Regions from separate parts of the Vibrio celticus genome, predicted to be linked through region 2. Evidence: predicted binding sites of a transcription regulator. Region 2 holds the regulator's gene; the other holds the start of a gene.
The links. Region 2 encodes CRP, which controls carbon source genes, mostly activating them, when cyclic AMP is high. Its sites were predicted from a motif close to TGTGANNNNNNTCACA; they were not measured.
Positions count from the first base shown of each region.

Region 1: a site for CRP is predicted at 1,958-1,973, ahead of cdd (cytidine deaminase). Genes of this name have one in related genera too.

Region 1 is NZ_AP025463.1:1,511,875-1,519,611, forward strand. Features, by position in the region: gene purT (formate-dependent phosphoribosylglycinamide formyltransferase) at 1-798, opposite strand, end outside; gene cdd (cytidine deaminase) at 966-1,853, opposite strand; gene OCV19_RS06995 (LrgB family protein) at 2,140-2,817, opposite strand; gene OCV19_RS07000 (CidA/LrgA family protein) at 2,820-3,191, opposite strand; gene sbcB (exodeoxyribonuclease I) at 3,217-4,641, opposite strand; gene OCV19_RS07010 (sterol desaturase family protein) at 4,848-5,696, opposite strand; gene OCV19_RS07015 (DUF2804 domain-containing protein) at 5,784-6,797, opposite strand; gene OCV19_RS07020 (AraC family transcriptional regulator) at 6,968-7,737, shown strand, end outside.
Region 2 is NZ_AP025463.1:298,236-305,972, reverse strand. Features, by position in the region: gene OCV19_RS01370 (ABC transporter ATP-binding protein) at 1-1,467, shown strand, start outside; gene OCV19_RS01365 (TIGR02444 family protein) at 1,464-1,934, shown strand; gene OCV19_RS01360 (hydrolase) at 2,142-3,134, shown strand; gene OCV19_RS01355 (YheU family protein) at 3,230-3,442, shown strand; gene OCV19_RS01350 (phosphoribulokinase) at 3,520-4,389, shown strand; gene crp (cAMP-activated global transcriptional regulator CRP) at 4,629-5,261, shown strand; gene OCV19_RS01340 (DUF1338 domain-containing protein) at 5,446-6,237, opposite strand; gene astD (succinylglutamate-semialdehyde dehydrogenase) at 6,451-7,737, opposite strand, start outside.

The DNA.
Region 1 (7,737 bases), 1.2 Mb from region 2:
CAGCTCGACACCAAAGATGCCGTGACCACCTAGTGCGTTAACCACTTGTTCAGCCGTGTATTGCGCGGCTTTAAGTGCATTGTCTGACATCACTTGTGGCTGCCATGATTCACGGTAATCACCGTCTTCTTGGCGGTGACCGATAGGCGCACAGAAGTGAACACCGTCGACTGCGCGAACGGTAAGAAGCGTAATTTCGTAATCAAAGTCGATGAAGCCTTCAACGATTACACGACCCGCGCCAGTACGACCGCCTTCTTGTGCGTAGTCCCAAGACTTCTGAATGTCTTCTTCTGTTTTGATAACGCTTTGACCTTTACCTGAAGAGCTCATTACTGGCTTAACAACGCAAGGCATGCCCACGAATTCAACAGCGGCAGAGAAATCTTCAAAGGTGTCTGCAAAGCGGTAAGGAGAAGTGCTCAGTTTCAACTCTTCTGCAGCTAGACGACGGATACCTTCGCGGTTCATCGTTAGCTTGGTCGCATTCGCAGTTGGAACGACATTTAAGCCTTGCGCTTCTAGCTCTACCAACTTGCTGGTGGCAATAGCTTCAATTTCAGGAACCACATAATCTGGCTTTTCTAGTTCAATGATCGCTTGAAGTGCATCGCCGTCTAACATGTCTAATACATGGCTACGATGCGCAACTTGCATTGCTGGTGCGTCTGCATAACGGTCACAAGCAATAACTTCCAAACCTAAACGTTGGCACTCGATAGCAACTTCTTTGCCGAGTTCACCTGAACCTAATAGAAGTACACGAGTAGCATTTTCACGAGTAGCAGTACCAAACATAGAAATTCCTTCCGATCTTTTGAACGATTGATTGAAAACGGGGTGATCATACTTATTTCAATGACAAAAGCAAACGTTTGCGCAAGTTGTTGCGTTAATTACAGGCATAAAAAAAGCAGCCCTGTTAAATAGGGCTGCTTATTTAAATTTTTGTTAATCAGATGTACTTAGATTGCTAAGTAAGTCACTGGAATGTCGGGGTTAATCGCTTCTAATGTAGATTGCGTATCCGCTAGGTGACTGATGCTACCTTCGGCGATTTCAACCAAAGCAGCACTTTCAATTTGTTCGAAATCGAAGCCAGCCAGTTTAAGTTGAATTAACGCGACTTGCAGAGGAGGTAGGCTCGGGTTGAACGCTGCATTTTCTGCGTAAGCACCCGTGAAAATCTCACCTGACGTGAGTTGTAATGAAACACCACTTAGGTTTTTGGTGTAAGGAGCATGGCTGCGGTTTAGTGCTGCTAGCGCTTCTACAACAATAGGCGTTGTTTCTTCGGTCGTGTACTTATGATCAAGTTTTGTCATTAGGCCAGTTGTCACACCTAAATCAGCAGGGCCGAACGAGTCTGGTAGGTACTCTTGCAGAGACATTTCATCACGTTGTGGCAGCTGAACTTTAAGTTCTTTTGCTGTTGTCAGTTCGTTCATGAATTGACGACAGTGACCACAAGGGCTGAAGTTGATGGTGATATCAGAAATACCTTGTTCGCCTTTCATCCAAGCGTGGCTGATTGCAGATTGTTCAGCGTGTACTGTTTGGCCAAGTTGAGCACCAGCGATTTCAAGGTTTGCACCAAAATACAGAGTGCCAGACAAACCACGCACGATTGCACCAACATAAAAGTCAGATAACGGAGCGTAAGAATAGGCTGCGGCAAAAGGAAGTAGCGCAATACGTAGCTCGTCATCCGCTAAACCACTTGCTTGCAGTAGGCTAGCAAATTGTTCTGGAGACAATGTCGCGTCAAAGTTGTCTGCTAATACGATGTCACTCAAAAGTGCTTTGATTGCTGTTGGAGCACTTTCCAGCGCCAGGGTAATACGACTGTTCATGTTGAATCCTTAATTGACCTTAGACTTTAATTCTATGTAATGCTCAGGAATTTTCTGTGACACTGATCACCACTGCGTTGTTGTTGTTACATTGGTTTGCATAATTAGAGTGAGGTCACAGATGAAATCGATTGCAAGAGTAAAAACTACCATTGATATCCCATTTATTGGCCTAAACAGGGCGCGATTTGGCTGCTATTGCTAAATAAATGCGAATAAAAAGCCCAAACAGACACTGTAATAAACAGCATTCTGGTTGGGCTGAATCGCGTAGTGATCGTTTAGGTTAAGAATAGAACCAAACCACGAGCGAAAATATACTCGGTGCGATGATTGAGGTAATGACGCCGCAAAGCACAAGAGCCAAAGAACTGAATGCTGCATCTTCCTGATTCTTTTCAGCACAGGTTGCAGTGCCTAAAGCGTGAGATACGGTACCCATGGTTAAACCTCGGGCAATAGGGCTCTTAATACCAATGAGATTGTAGATTGGGTAAGCAAAAATCGCCCCAAACAGACCAACAATCAATACCAGTATTGCCGCAATCGCTGCTTCACCACCTAAATGGCTCGATACTTCCATCGCAATTGGCGTGGTGACTGATTTACCTAATAAACTCGCAATCAAACTTAAGTCTGCTTTAAAAGCCACAGCGATCAATGCTGTCGTTGTCATCGACATTACACTGCCTAGTGTGCAAGCAAAGGTGATGATGCGCCAGTTGGCTCTGATTTGAGGTAGCTGTTCATAAAGCGGATAAGCAAGGGCAACTACCGCGGGCTGCAGCATGTAGGTAATCCAGGTGTTGTCCGCATAGTAAGTCTCAAACGGTACTTTGAAGAACGTGAGTATCGGAATGATGATACCAATGCTGATCAGCAGGGGGTTACACAGCGGTGAGTTTACTTTTTGACTTACCCAGCGAGCAAACAGGAATACCACGATGGTGAGTAGAATCCACATGATCAGTTACCTCTCGAAAGCAAGCGGTCTAAAAACCATGATAAGGACACCAACACCAGCAACGTGCCACCAACGGCGCTGGCCATAATTGGCAATGCGTTCGTGATGAGCATGTCGAAGTGATCCATTAACCCAACACTGATCGGAACAAACAGTAAGATCATTAGGCGGATAATCAAGCTTGCACCGGGTTGTACCCAGTGCGAAGGAACAATACCAATCACCATGGCAGCAAACAGAATCAACATGCCAAAAATACTGCCTGGGATTGAGGTATCCAAAAAGTGCTGTAACGCGTTACCTACTGTAAGTGCACCTATGATTAAGGTGAAGGAGATTAAGCAGTAAACCAGTTGGATCAATCTTTCTTTCAAAGTGTTACGTCTCTTGATAATGGAATTAACTAGCTAACTTTTCTACGTATTGATAAACCGCCTTCAAGATAGCCATTTTCTTCTCGTCACTTTCATGTTCGTGCGCGAGGTTTTCAAGGTTGAGCATGTACTCTTCTAAACGGCACTCATAAAACTCACGACAATGGTTTGCCCATTTCAATTGCTCAGCTTCGTCGAGCGTCCATGGGAAGTTACGTGCACGGTAACGGAACAGTAACGGTTTAATACGTTCGTCACTGAAGGTGATATCCAAAGCTGCCAAGTTGTTCGGGTCAGTTTCACGAATGATGTTCATCGCTGTTTTATCAGCAGGTGAAAAGAAACCGTCGTAAAGGTGGGTATCAACATCATCACTCTTTTCGTACTCGCGCTCTTGAGAGTACAGGCCAATGAGTTTTTCGCGGATCTCTGGATGTTCGCGCAGCAGTGCCAAGTTCTTCAAGCATTGTTGGCGATCGATACCGATGGTTTCGGCATTTTCAGCCGTCAGCGTTTTGGCTGGAGCAAGAATAGGGCACTTGTTCAGTTGAACCAATTTGATGGGTACGGGTAGCTCGTCTTCACTCAGTTCACTGCGTTTGGTGTAGAGTCTGTCTCTGAGTTCATCAGCGTCCAGTTCTAGTAGTGGGCTTGGATCTTTAGCTAAATCAACCACGATAACCGCATTTTGATTAGTTGGGTGCCAAGCCATAGGCACAATCCAGCTTGTGTAGTTGCAGTCACGGCCAAACATGCCCGAAACGTGCATCAATGGTGTCATGTTTACGATATCAACTAGGTCATTTAGCTTACGCTTATGACGCATGTTGTAAAGGTAATCGAACATCTTAGGTTGTGCAGCTTTAAGCTTCTTTGCTAACTCGATGGTCGCAATAACATCGGCCATCGCATCGTGCGCGTTCTCGTGTTCAATGCCGTTTGCCACAGATAGGTGTTCCAGTTTGAAACTTGGATAACCTTCTTCGTTCTCTGGCCAAACAATGCCTTCAGGGCGCAGTGCGTGAACAGCGCGCATTACATCTAATAGATCCCAACGTGAGTTGCCGTTCTGCCAGTTCCACGCATATGGGTCAATGAAATTTCGGTAACAGGTGTAACGCGTTACTTCATCATCGAATCGGATACTGTTGTAGCCAAGGCTTGTGGTGTTTGGTTTCGCCAACTCAGCATGGATCTTAGCGATAAACTCTGGCTCAGGGAGACCTTGTGAAGCCGCTTTCTGTGGTGTGATACGGGTGATCAACGCAGCTTCAGGCGCAGGGAGGTAATCAGCAGGAGGTTGGCAATAGATAACCAGAGGCTCTCCAATAACATTGAAATCTTGGTCGGTACGAACACCCGCAAACTGACTCGGACGGTCTTTTGCTGGGCTAACGCCCCACGTTTCGTAATCGAAAAAGAAGTAGGTCGGCTGATTATCTGAACTCATTGAAATTCCTGAACAGCAAGCGCAGAACGTTTACTGTGGCTGAAGGTTAGTTTTGTTCAGTATCTGATAGTATGCGGTACGCGTGCAACCCAGATCACAAATAAATTGTCGGAAAACGGTGCTTTACTATTCAATCGAGTCGGTGGGGATGTCTTTGAATCCAGTTGAGGCGGTATCTTAGTTAATACAATCTGTCTATCGTTCGTTTAATCCGATGGGGGTGAGAGTATCAACTGGACTTTCTGTTTAATGGTTAGCTCTCGGTTTCTCAAATCTTTGAATATAGCCTTCCATTCTTGAAAGGTGACGATTATAGGGTTAAAACTGTTTACTGGTTTAGTGACGCCGTAACGTACAGTTTCAACTTCCGGTTCGAACGTACCAAACAATTTATCCCAAATGATCAAAACGCCGGCGTAGTTCTTATCGATGTATTGCGGGTTTTTGCCGTGATGCACTCGATGATGCGAAGGGGTGTTAAAGATGTATTCAAGTGGCCCCAAGTTTCGTATCCATTGTGTATGGACGAAGAACTGCAACCCTAAATTGAGAAGCACCACAAAGATCACCCAATTAGGGTCGAAGCCTATGATGACCAGCGGCAACCAGAACAACCACATCCCAGCAAGTGGATACATTAAGCTTTGACGGAAAGCCGTACTGAAGTTCATGCTTTCTGAACTATGGTGTGCCACGTGTGCTGCCCACATCCAGCGAACACGATGGCTTGCTCTATGGAACCAGTAATAGCAAAAGTCTTGTAACACCATCAATACAACAAAACTCAGCACGCCCATTTCAACGTCCATTAAGCGCCAACCAAACAGCCAAAGATACAGCTGCACGACCAATAACCCGGTGAGTAAATCGGAGAGTTGATGCATTCCTGCCAGCGTGAAGTTACACATTACTTCTGAAAGTTTATAGCTCGAGTTATCAGGCAGTCGACCTTGCTTCTGACCGATAAAATACTCAGCCAACATGCACACCACGAACAAGGGCGCTAATACCAGCAGTAGCCATTCTGGGTGATTGATTAATGCGTCGATATTCATGTTTTATCCTTGTTGAGACGCCATACGCGTTCTTAGTATCAAGTTTACTTAGACTTGCTCGCCTGAGATTCAATCAGCAGAATTACGCTACCAGCGAGCAAAGTGATCTTCTGTTAGGCCAAGAACACCATCGAGTTGATGTGTCATTCCCTTGTTGTCTTCAATCGAGCCAGAAAAGTGACCAATGAACTGACGAAAGTTACTCTTTAACAGCCATAAATTGAGCTTTTCGTTGCGGTTATTTAAGGGCGTAAAGGTCAGGTTTATACGTCCATCTTGTGATGTTATCTGCCAAGGCAAGTTCGTGTCTTGGCGACTGAACGTAAACTGTACCGGGTTAAGTAAGTGTCTGGTTCCACTGACCCACAATACGTTTTCGCAGCCTCCAGTCTCATTCACGCCCGCCGCGAGGTTTAGGCCAATATCTGTGCCATTGGGTTGCGTGTTGATACTTGCCCAGCGCCAACTGGTCTCACGCCTCATGTAACCCGCTGAAAAGTCATAACCGGCACGAGCTTGTTGGAGAACGAGTGATTCTCCTTTGATTTGGATTTCACCGCTGATGCGCAAAGCATTGTGCTTTTGAGTGTAAGTCCAACCTGAATAACCCGTTGGGCTGCACATCGCCAAGGGCAAGCTGTCGGCTTTAGGCTCTAAAGCGATATCGGCCTTGATGAGTTTGGTATTCAAGCGAACTCGCCATTGCCCGCCTTCAATATTAAAGGTGATACTTTGGCCTGCAATGTTTGTCGTGCCGTCAAATGGCGAAGCGGTAACTTGTTTATCAAACCCTAATGGCCTCAACCAAGATGACTCTTCTAGATGGTTGTTTTCAATATCGTACAGATAACAAAATGCCGAGCCTAAGTAGCGAATATCCGCGATAGCGACGCCGATAATGTGTGTGTCGGTGACGATGCTGACAAACTGGAATTGTTTGTAGTGGAAGTGCTTCTGCCAAGAGTTTGCTTTTGCATCCATCGAGTTTCGATAGTAAAAGCTCTCGATGTTCAGGTGTTTAGGGATGCCATCGAAATGTCCGATGGTCGGCTGACCATTAGAATCAATCAAACTGTGTGGGGCTGGGTTGGTTTTTATCATTGCGATGGTTCACATAAATTTAACAACTAAAGCCATTGTGCGATGAGTCGCGTAGAATTGGGAGGTCATATTCGGACAGGAGCGCGTTGCCAATCACGATTTTGTCAGCATGTGCTGTTGAAGGTGAGTAGTCATGTTTATGGGAATGGGCTCGATATAAGGAGAGACGATTGGAGATTATCGCGGAGTATAAGCCGACCGAACATCGGCATCAGTTGGGTACATTAGATATCGCGCTGCTGTTGAATACGTTAGAGCAACGAGGCGTTGTTATTGAAAGGCTACTCAATGATGTGGGTTTACCGAACATGGATTGGCGAGATCCGAATGGAAAACTGACTTACGCTGACAAGCTTTCGTTGTTTAGCGCGGCCAATCAGAGCTTTCCTCACGATGGCTTGGGGCTTTGGTTGGGAGAACACGCTAGCTTGAGCCACTTTGGTGTGTTGGGTTATGCGCTATCAACCAGTCAAAATGTCGGGGAGGCCATCAAGTCGGGCTTCAAGTATTTGCGCCTGAACGGTCCTATCTTCTCGGTTAAATTGTTTCTAGATTCCGAGCAAGCAGTGATTCAGATTGAGAACACATTGGAAGTGGGCGATCTGCTTCCTTTCTGCAGTGAATATTTCTTGAGTTCAATCGTCTCTTTATTCAAAGAACTGACTGGTCATGAGTTGGATATTCACACTTTGGCTTTGCCTTATGCTCGCCCCAATTACGCCAAGCTCTATGACGACCGTTTCCAGTGTCCGGTGATTTTTGAACAAAACCATTGTGAACTGCGTTTTGATGCCTCGGTTTTGTCGCAAACCTTATTGACTCATGATGCCGCAACACTGAAGCGCTATCTTGCGTCTTGCCAGTCGATAGTCGAAACGCTGGACTCTGAGCATCTGCTGACTAACCAGATCAAAACGATCTTTTATCAAACCGCAGGCAG
Region 2 (7,737 bases):
GGTTGGCGTATGCGTTTAAACCTAGCGCAAGCCCTACTGTGTCGCAGTGACCTACTGCTACTCGATGAACCTACCAACCACTTGGATCTAGACGCAGTAATGTGGCTAGAACGTTGGTTACAAAGCTACCCTGGCACACTAGTGCTTATCTCGCACGATAGAGACTTCTTAGACCCTATCGTCAACCGCATCGTGCACGTTGAAAACCAGCAGCTCAATGAGTACACGGGTAACTATTCATCGTTCGAAACCCAACGAGCGCAAAAACTGATTCTGCAACAAGCGATGTACCAAAAGCAGCAGAAACAGATGTCTCACATGCAAAGCTACATTGACCGTTTCCGTTACAAAGCATCAAAGGCTCGCCAAGCGCAAAGCCGTATTAAAGCGTTGGAGAAAATGGAACAAGTGCTGCCTGCTCAGTTTGATAACCCATTCAGCTTTGAGTTTAGAGAACCAGACGCACTACCAAACCCAATCATGATGATGGACGAGGTCTCTGCCGGTTACGATGACAATCTGATTCTAGAGAAGATTCGCTTGAACCTAGTGCCGGGCAGCCGTATTGGTCTACTTGGTCGAAATGGTGCTGGTAAATCAACACTGATTAAACTGCTTTCTGGCGAACTGAAACAGCAAGGTGGTGAGCTGAGCTATTCGCAAGGCGTTAAGATTGGTTACTTTGCACAGCACCAATTAGAGACGCTGCACCCTGAAGAAACACCGCTGCAACACATGATGCAGATTGCCCCTAAGCACACCGAGCAACAACTGCGTGATTACCTAGGTAGCTTCGGTTTCCAAGGTGAAAAAGCGCTCGATAAAGTGGCACCCTTCTCTGGTGGTGAAAAAGCGCGTTTAGTATTAGCGCTACTGGTATGGCAAAAACCAAACCTGTTGCTACTCGATGAACCAACCAACCACTTGGATCTCGACATGCGTCAAGCGCTGACTTTTGCCCTGCAGACGTTTGAAGGTGCAATGGTTATCGTATCGCACGACCGTTACCTACTGCGTGCGACTACCGATGATTTATACCTTGTACACGACCGCCAAGTAGCACCGTTTGATGGTGACTTAAGCGATTACTACAAGTGGCTAACCGAACAACAGAAAGTTGAGCGCAAAGAAGCACAAGCATTGGCACCAGCCAAAGACGGCGCCAACAGTGCAGCAGCGAAAAAAGAGCAGAAACGAAAAGAAGCCGAGTTCCGTAAACTGACGGCACCACTTCGTAAAAAGCTCACTCAATTTGAAAAGCAGATGGATACATTAACGCAGGCTCTTGAAGAAGCTGAGCAAGAATTATCCGACACATCACTGTATGAAGCTGAAAATAAGGCTAAACTGAATAAAGTACTCGCTCTCCAAGCGAGCAGTAAGTCACAGCTAGAAGAAGTTGAAATGGATTGGATGTCCACTCAAGAAGATCTTGAGCAGATGGAACAGAATATGGATAGCTTATGAGCCCAGAGCACGCCCCAATATCACTAACACTGGAACGACTATGGCAATTTAGCCTTCAGTATTACAGTGTGCGCGGTGTAAAGGATGCGTGCCTAGCTTTGCAAAACCAGTTCCACGGCAACGTCAATCTACTGCTGCTTCTCAAATGGCTTGATGAGCAGCAATTGTCTTTCGCTGAAGAAGAGTGGCACAAGGTTCAACAGTGCTTGAGCCGCTCTGAAACCTTGCTTCATAGTTATCGAGAGCTACGTAAACATCTCAAAGCACACATTGTCGACTCGCTATACCGTGAAGCCTTGCAGTTTGAGTTACAGCTTGAAAAGCAACAACAGTCCGATCTGGTCGACTGTATTAACTCCCTACAACTGTACGCTAATCAGCAATCACCGCTCGCTTTTCAGTACTGTCGTTTATTAGGGGCAGAAAACCTCTACGACGCTTTTTCTGAACCAGCACCACAGCCCTAGCTCGTTCTCTTTCCATTTTATTCCATCAAGACCCAAGCTTAACCTTGATATTATTCAAGCAGTTAACCATGGCCTGTTTTTGTATCTCATATAAGTGAAAGCCTTGCGCTTATACCGAGAATCAACCAAGCTCAAATAAAAACGTGGGCGTTTCGTTACAAGCTCAACACGTTATCAAAACCCGTAAAAGAAGCATGGATCGTTTTTATGACAATATTTACCGCAGCCGCTGGTCTCTCTAATCCGCACTTACAAACCTTAGTGCCACGGTTTATTCGAAAGCAGGCGCTGTTTCATCCTCACTGGCAAACCTTAGAAACACCCGATGGTGACTTTCTTGATCTTGCTTGGAGCGAATCACCAGACGGTGACACCTCAAATAAGAATGATCGCAGTAGCAAGCCGATATTCGTTCTATTCCACGGTTTAGAAGGTAGCTTTGAGAGCCCTTATGCCAATGGATTAATGAATGCGTTTGCTAAAGATGGTTGGTTGTCCGTGATGATGCACTTCAGAGGCTGCAGTGGAAAACCCAATCGCCTGGCTCGCGCTTACCATTCAGGTGAAGTCGAAGATGCGCGCTTTTTTCTAAGACACTTGCACGCCCAGTTTCCGAATAACCCTAAGGTTGCGGTTGGCATATCTTTAGGTGGAAACATGCTGGCGAACTATTTGGCTGAGTACGCAGACGACCCATTACTGTCGGCGGCGACAATCGTATCTGCTCCTTTTGACTTAGCGTGTTGCTCTAGTCGCATTGAGCGTGGTTTCTCCAAACTCTATAAGAAGTACCTGCTCAACTCTCTAAAATCGAATGCGCTAAAAAAGGTTAACCTGCTACAGGAAAAACTTGGCATCACCGCTGAAGCCATCAAGAACATCACCAAACTGTATGAGTTTGATGAGCGAATCACTGCGCCTCTGCACGGCTTCAAAAATGCCCAAGATTATTATGCGCAATGTTCTGCACTGCCTAAGCTCAATAAGATCAAACTGCCGACTCAGATCATTCATGCCAAAGACGACCCTTTCATGACCGATGATGTGATCCCAAAATTCGTTCTGCCCGATAACATCGATTATCGACTGTTTCAAAAAGGCGGCCATGTTGGGTTTATTACTGGTAGCACACTCAAACCAAGGTTTTGGTTAGAAGAAGCCTTGCCTGCCTACTATGAAAGTATCCAAGATTCGGCATAATGACCGAGCCTTAGTAAATAGAAGCAAAACATTACTAAGCACACGTATTTCTACATCAATAAACATATCTATGAACATAAAAGAGAGAAGTATTTATGATCATCCCATGGCAAGACATTGCGCCAGAGACACTGGAAAACCTCATCAAAGAGTTCGTGCTGCGTGAAGGCACAGACTACGGCGACGTAGAGGTTTCACTGCAAAACAAGATTGACCAAGTGAAACATCAATTAGCTTCAGGAGAAGTCAGCATCGTGTTTTCTGAGCTCCATGAAACCGTTGATATTCAAGTCACAAAACGCTTCTAAGCTGCGCTCATAAAGGAGCCGTGTTATAGTGGTAAACGATTGCTAACAAGTAAGTTACTCAAAAGACAAGGGTTGTCATGTCCGCTAAACATCCAATTATTGCGGTGACGGGTTCATCTGGAGCCGGCACCACCACCACCTCAGAAGCCTTCCGTAAAATGTTCAATATGATGGACGTGAAGGCAGCTTGGGTTGAAGGGGATAGTTTCCATCGCTTCACTCGCCCAGAGATGGATGTCGAGATCCGTAAAGCGCGCGAGCAAGGTAAGCACATCAGCTACTTTGGTCCACAAGCCAACGACTTTGGTGCGCTAGAAGAGTTCTTCCGTAAATACGGTAACGAAGGTACAGGTAAAGTACGAAGCTACCTGCACACCTTCGATGAAGCCGTGCCTTACAATCAAATGCCGGGCACCTTTACGCCATGGCAGGAGATCCCTGAAAATTCCGATGTGATGTTTTACGAAGGCCTGCACGGTGGTGTGGTTGATGGCGACATTAACGTTTCTCAACACGTCGATTTGCTGATCGGCATGGTACCTATCGTAAACCTAGAGTGGATTCAAAAATTCGTTCGTGACACCCGCGATCGTGGCCATTCACGCGAAGCCGTAATGGACTCCATTGTTCGTTCGATGGATGATTACCTTAACTACATTACCCCACAATTTTCGCGAACTCACATCAACTTTCAGCGTGTTCCAACCGTAGATACATCGAACCCACTCAACGCCAAAGGGATTCCAAGTTTAGACGAAAGCTTCGTAGTTATACGTTTGCGTGGCATCAAAAACGTCGATTTCCCCTACCTTCTGGCTATGATTGATGGCTCGTTTATGTCTCGTCATAACACGCTAGTGGTGCCAGGCGGCAAGATGAGTTTTGCTATGGAGCTCATTGTGAGGCCAATCCTGCAACAACTCATCGAAACCGGAAAAATAGGTTAACAAAACGACATTCTGGTTGATTACTTTTCATACCGTGATCATGTGCACAATTTTGCGTAAAAAATCGTAGCTTGGTCACGATTAAAATCAAGAAATAGTACCTGAAAAAGGATACTATTCTTAAACGAAACACAAGATAGCTTGCAGCACTCAACGAGTGCTCTTATCCTACAAGTCAATCCAGGCTTAGCTAAAATACGGAAAGCGGCAAGCATACCCTGCAGAGGAAGTGAGATATTATGGTTCTAGGTAAACCTCAAACCGATCCAACATTAGAGTGGTTCCTTTCACACTGTCATATTCATAAGTACCCTTCAAAAAGTACTTTGATTCATGCTGGTGAAAAGGCAGAAACCTTGTACTACATCGTTAAAGGTTCTGTGGCAGTTCTTATCAAAGACGAAGAAGGTAAGGAAATGATTCTTTCTTACCTAAACCAAGGCGACTTCATCGGTGAGCTTGGCTTGTTCGAAGAAGACCAAGAGCGTACAGCTTGGGTTCGTGCTAAATCTCCTTGTGAAGTAGCTGAGATTTCTTTCAAGAAATTCCGTCAACTTATCCAAGTGAACCCAGATATCCTAATGCGCCTTTCAGCGCAAATGGCAAACCGTCTACAAGTAACTAGCCAAAAGGTTGGTGACTTAGCGTTCCTTGACGTAACAGGTCGTATCGCTCAAACGCTACTAAACCTAGCGAAACAGCCAGATGCAATGACTCACCCTGATGGCATGCAAATCAAGATCACTCGTCAAGAGATTGGCCAGATCGTTGGTTGTTCTCGTGAGACAGTTGGTCGTATCTTGAAGATGCTAGAAGAGCAGAACCTAATTTCTGCACACGGTAAAACTATCGTGGTATACGGCACTCGTTAATCTCGATTAACTGAGCCAAAAATTTGAAAGCCACCAAATGCGAGTTTGGTGGCTTTTTTGTTTTCTTAAGATCTATAGAGCAGATACGTGATGCGAATAGAACACCTACAGCTTCCAAGCACAAACTGTCTCGAAGCGAAGCGTACTCGAATCTCTAGGACAAAATCCGTGCTCGTATCTTTCTTTAACCGTTGGTGCTCTCAAAGATTTTGTCAGCTGATGCTGCAACAAAACCGGTGTAAAGCTCACCGTTGGCCATCGCATAACGCTTAGCGAACTCATAGAAGCCCCCAGGAATCATCTCATTGCCTTCAACAAATGAAACTGGGACTTTGTCTGCCATTGTTGATGATTGCTCTAATAAGACCTCTGGAGAGCCTTTAACCTGACCGCCAGATGCATTGATCGTGAAGCCCGACTCGCTCAAGTAGTCATTCACCGCCTGTACTTCATCGAAGTTATTTAGCTGATTCACACTCACCGTAAAGTGGTTTGCACCGTATCCATGAGCTGCTAGCCAAGACGCGTATTCACTCTCTTTTGCAAGCACTTGGAAATCAGCGAAGCTCAAACCCCATAGACGACCGCCAAACAAGAACTCATGACCTTGAAGTTTGGTTGCGTCGACTTGCTCAACCAACTTCGCAACGATCTGTTGCAAGTCACTTGAACACTCTTCTACCTTCAATTCACTAATGAACACTTTTGGCTGCTTCGGGTCTGGGTGCTCGTAGTGTTTAGCCACTAGCTTCTTGCTCTCAAACAGGTAGTCGCCACACGCCTTGTAACCCAGTTCCAGGAAAGGCTTAGCTAGTGTTTCAATACCGAGAGGGGCAACATTAAAAGTACGCAGTGCAATATGGTCGTTGATCAGCGCTTCATCTTCTTTCAGCAAGTGATGCACTTTCTCAGCCGATGGACACAGCCTGTGAATGTAATCGTCCCATAGTGATTTAAAGAGTAGATCGGGCGTCATGGTGACTCCTTGTCAGAGGTTCTAGCAAGCTAGTAATTTGGATTAGAGAGGGAGAAGCTGAGACACAGAGTCAGCAGCCATCAGCCTGTGACATACTTGTTCTATTATTATCTACCGCCCAATCTAGGTGTCGGACGTGGTGGAAAAGGGAAGTGATAACACCACCTCCCTCTTTCAAGCTTAACGCATGAGCCTAAGACTCATTAGCCTAAATTAAAGCTCAATACCTGGGCTAAACGTTGCTGGAAGTTGAGTTTCACCGCCTTCCATTGAAGCCATAGGATAAGCACAGTAGTCCGCCGCATAGTAAGCACTTGGGCGTAGGTTGCCTGAAGCACCCGGACCACCAAATGGTGCATCACCACTTGCGCCTGTTAGCTGACGGTTACGGTTAACAATACCCGCACGGATATGGTCAACGAAGTATTCCCATTCAGAATCATCTGTTGATACTAAGCCAGCAGATAAACCAAAACGAGTGTCGTTAGCTAGCTCAACCGCTTGCTCTAGTGACTGGTAACGAACAACTTGTAGCAATGGACCGAAGTACTCTTCATCCGGCAGTTCAGCAATGTTGGTTGCATCGATAATACCCGGAGAAACAAACGCCGCTTGACCCGCTTTTGCTTCTACTAGGCTGACACCGCCTAACGATTGTAGATTCGCTTGCGCGTCCAGAATGAACTTAGCCGCAGCTTCAGAGATTTGCGGCCCCATAAAGGGTGCTGGTTCAGCGAATGGCTGATCGACACGAATCTTTTGCGTCGCTGCGACCAGCTTATCGAGTAGCAGATCACCCTTCTCGCCAACAGGCACATACAGGCGACGAGCACATGTACAGCGTTGACCCGCACTGATGAACGCCGATTGGATAATGGTGTATACCGTTGCGTCTGCGTCACCATATTGGTCACTGATCACCATAGGGTTATTGCCACCCATCTCTAGCGCTAGCATCTTGCCCGGTTGACCCGCGAATTGACGATGCAGGATATGGCCAGTATTAGCACTACCTGTGAACAGCACGCCATCAAGACCTTTGGCATCGGCTAGTGCGATACCTGTCTCTTTAGCGCCTTGTACTAGGTTGATTACACCAGCAGGAAGACCCGCTTCTTGCCATAGCTTCATCGCAAACTCACCCGTCCAAGGTGTCTGCTCTGAAGGCTTAAATACCACGGTATTACCCGATAGCAATGCAGGAACAATATGACCGTTTGGTAAGTGACCCGGGAAGTTATAAGGACCAAATACCGCCATCACGCCTAATGGACGATGACGCAGTACAATCTGGTTGCCTGCCGCTTCACGAGAAGCTTCACCGGTACGCTCATGGTAAGCACGGATTGAGATAGCAATCTTGCCCGCCATCGCTCCCGCTTCAGTGCGAGTTTCCCAAATCGGTTTGCCCGTCTCTTTCGCGATAATCTGTGCGATTTCTTCGCTGTTCTCTTTAACTTTCTCAGCAAAGTTCAACACGATCGCTTCACGCTCTGCAAA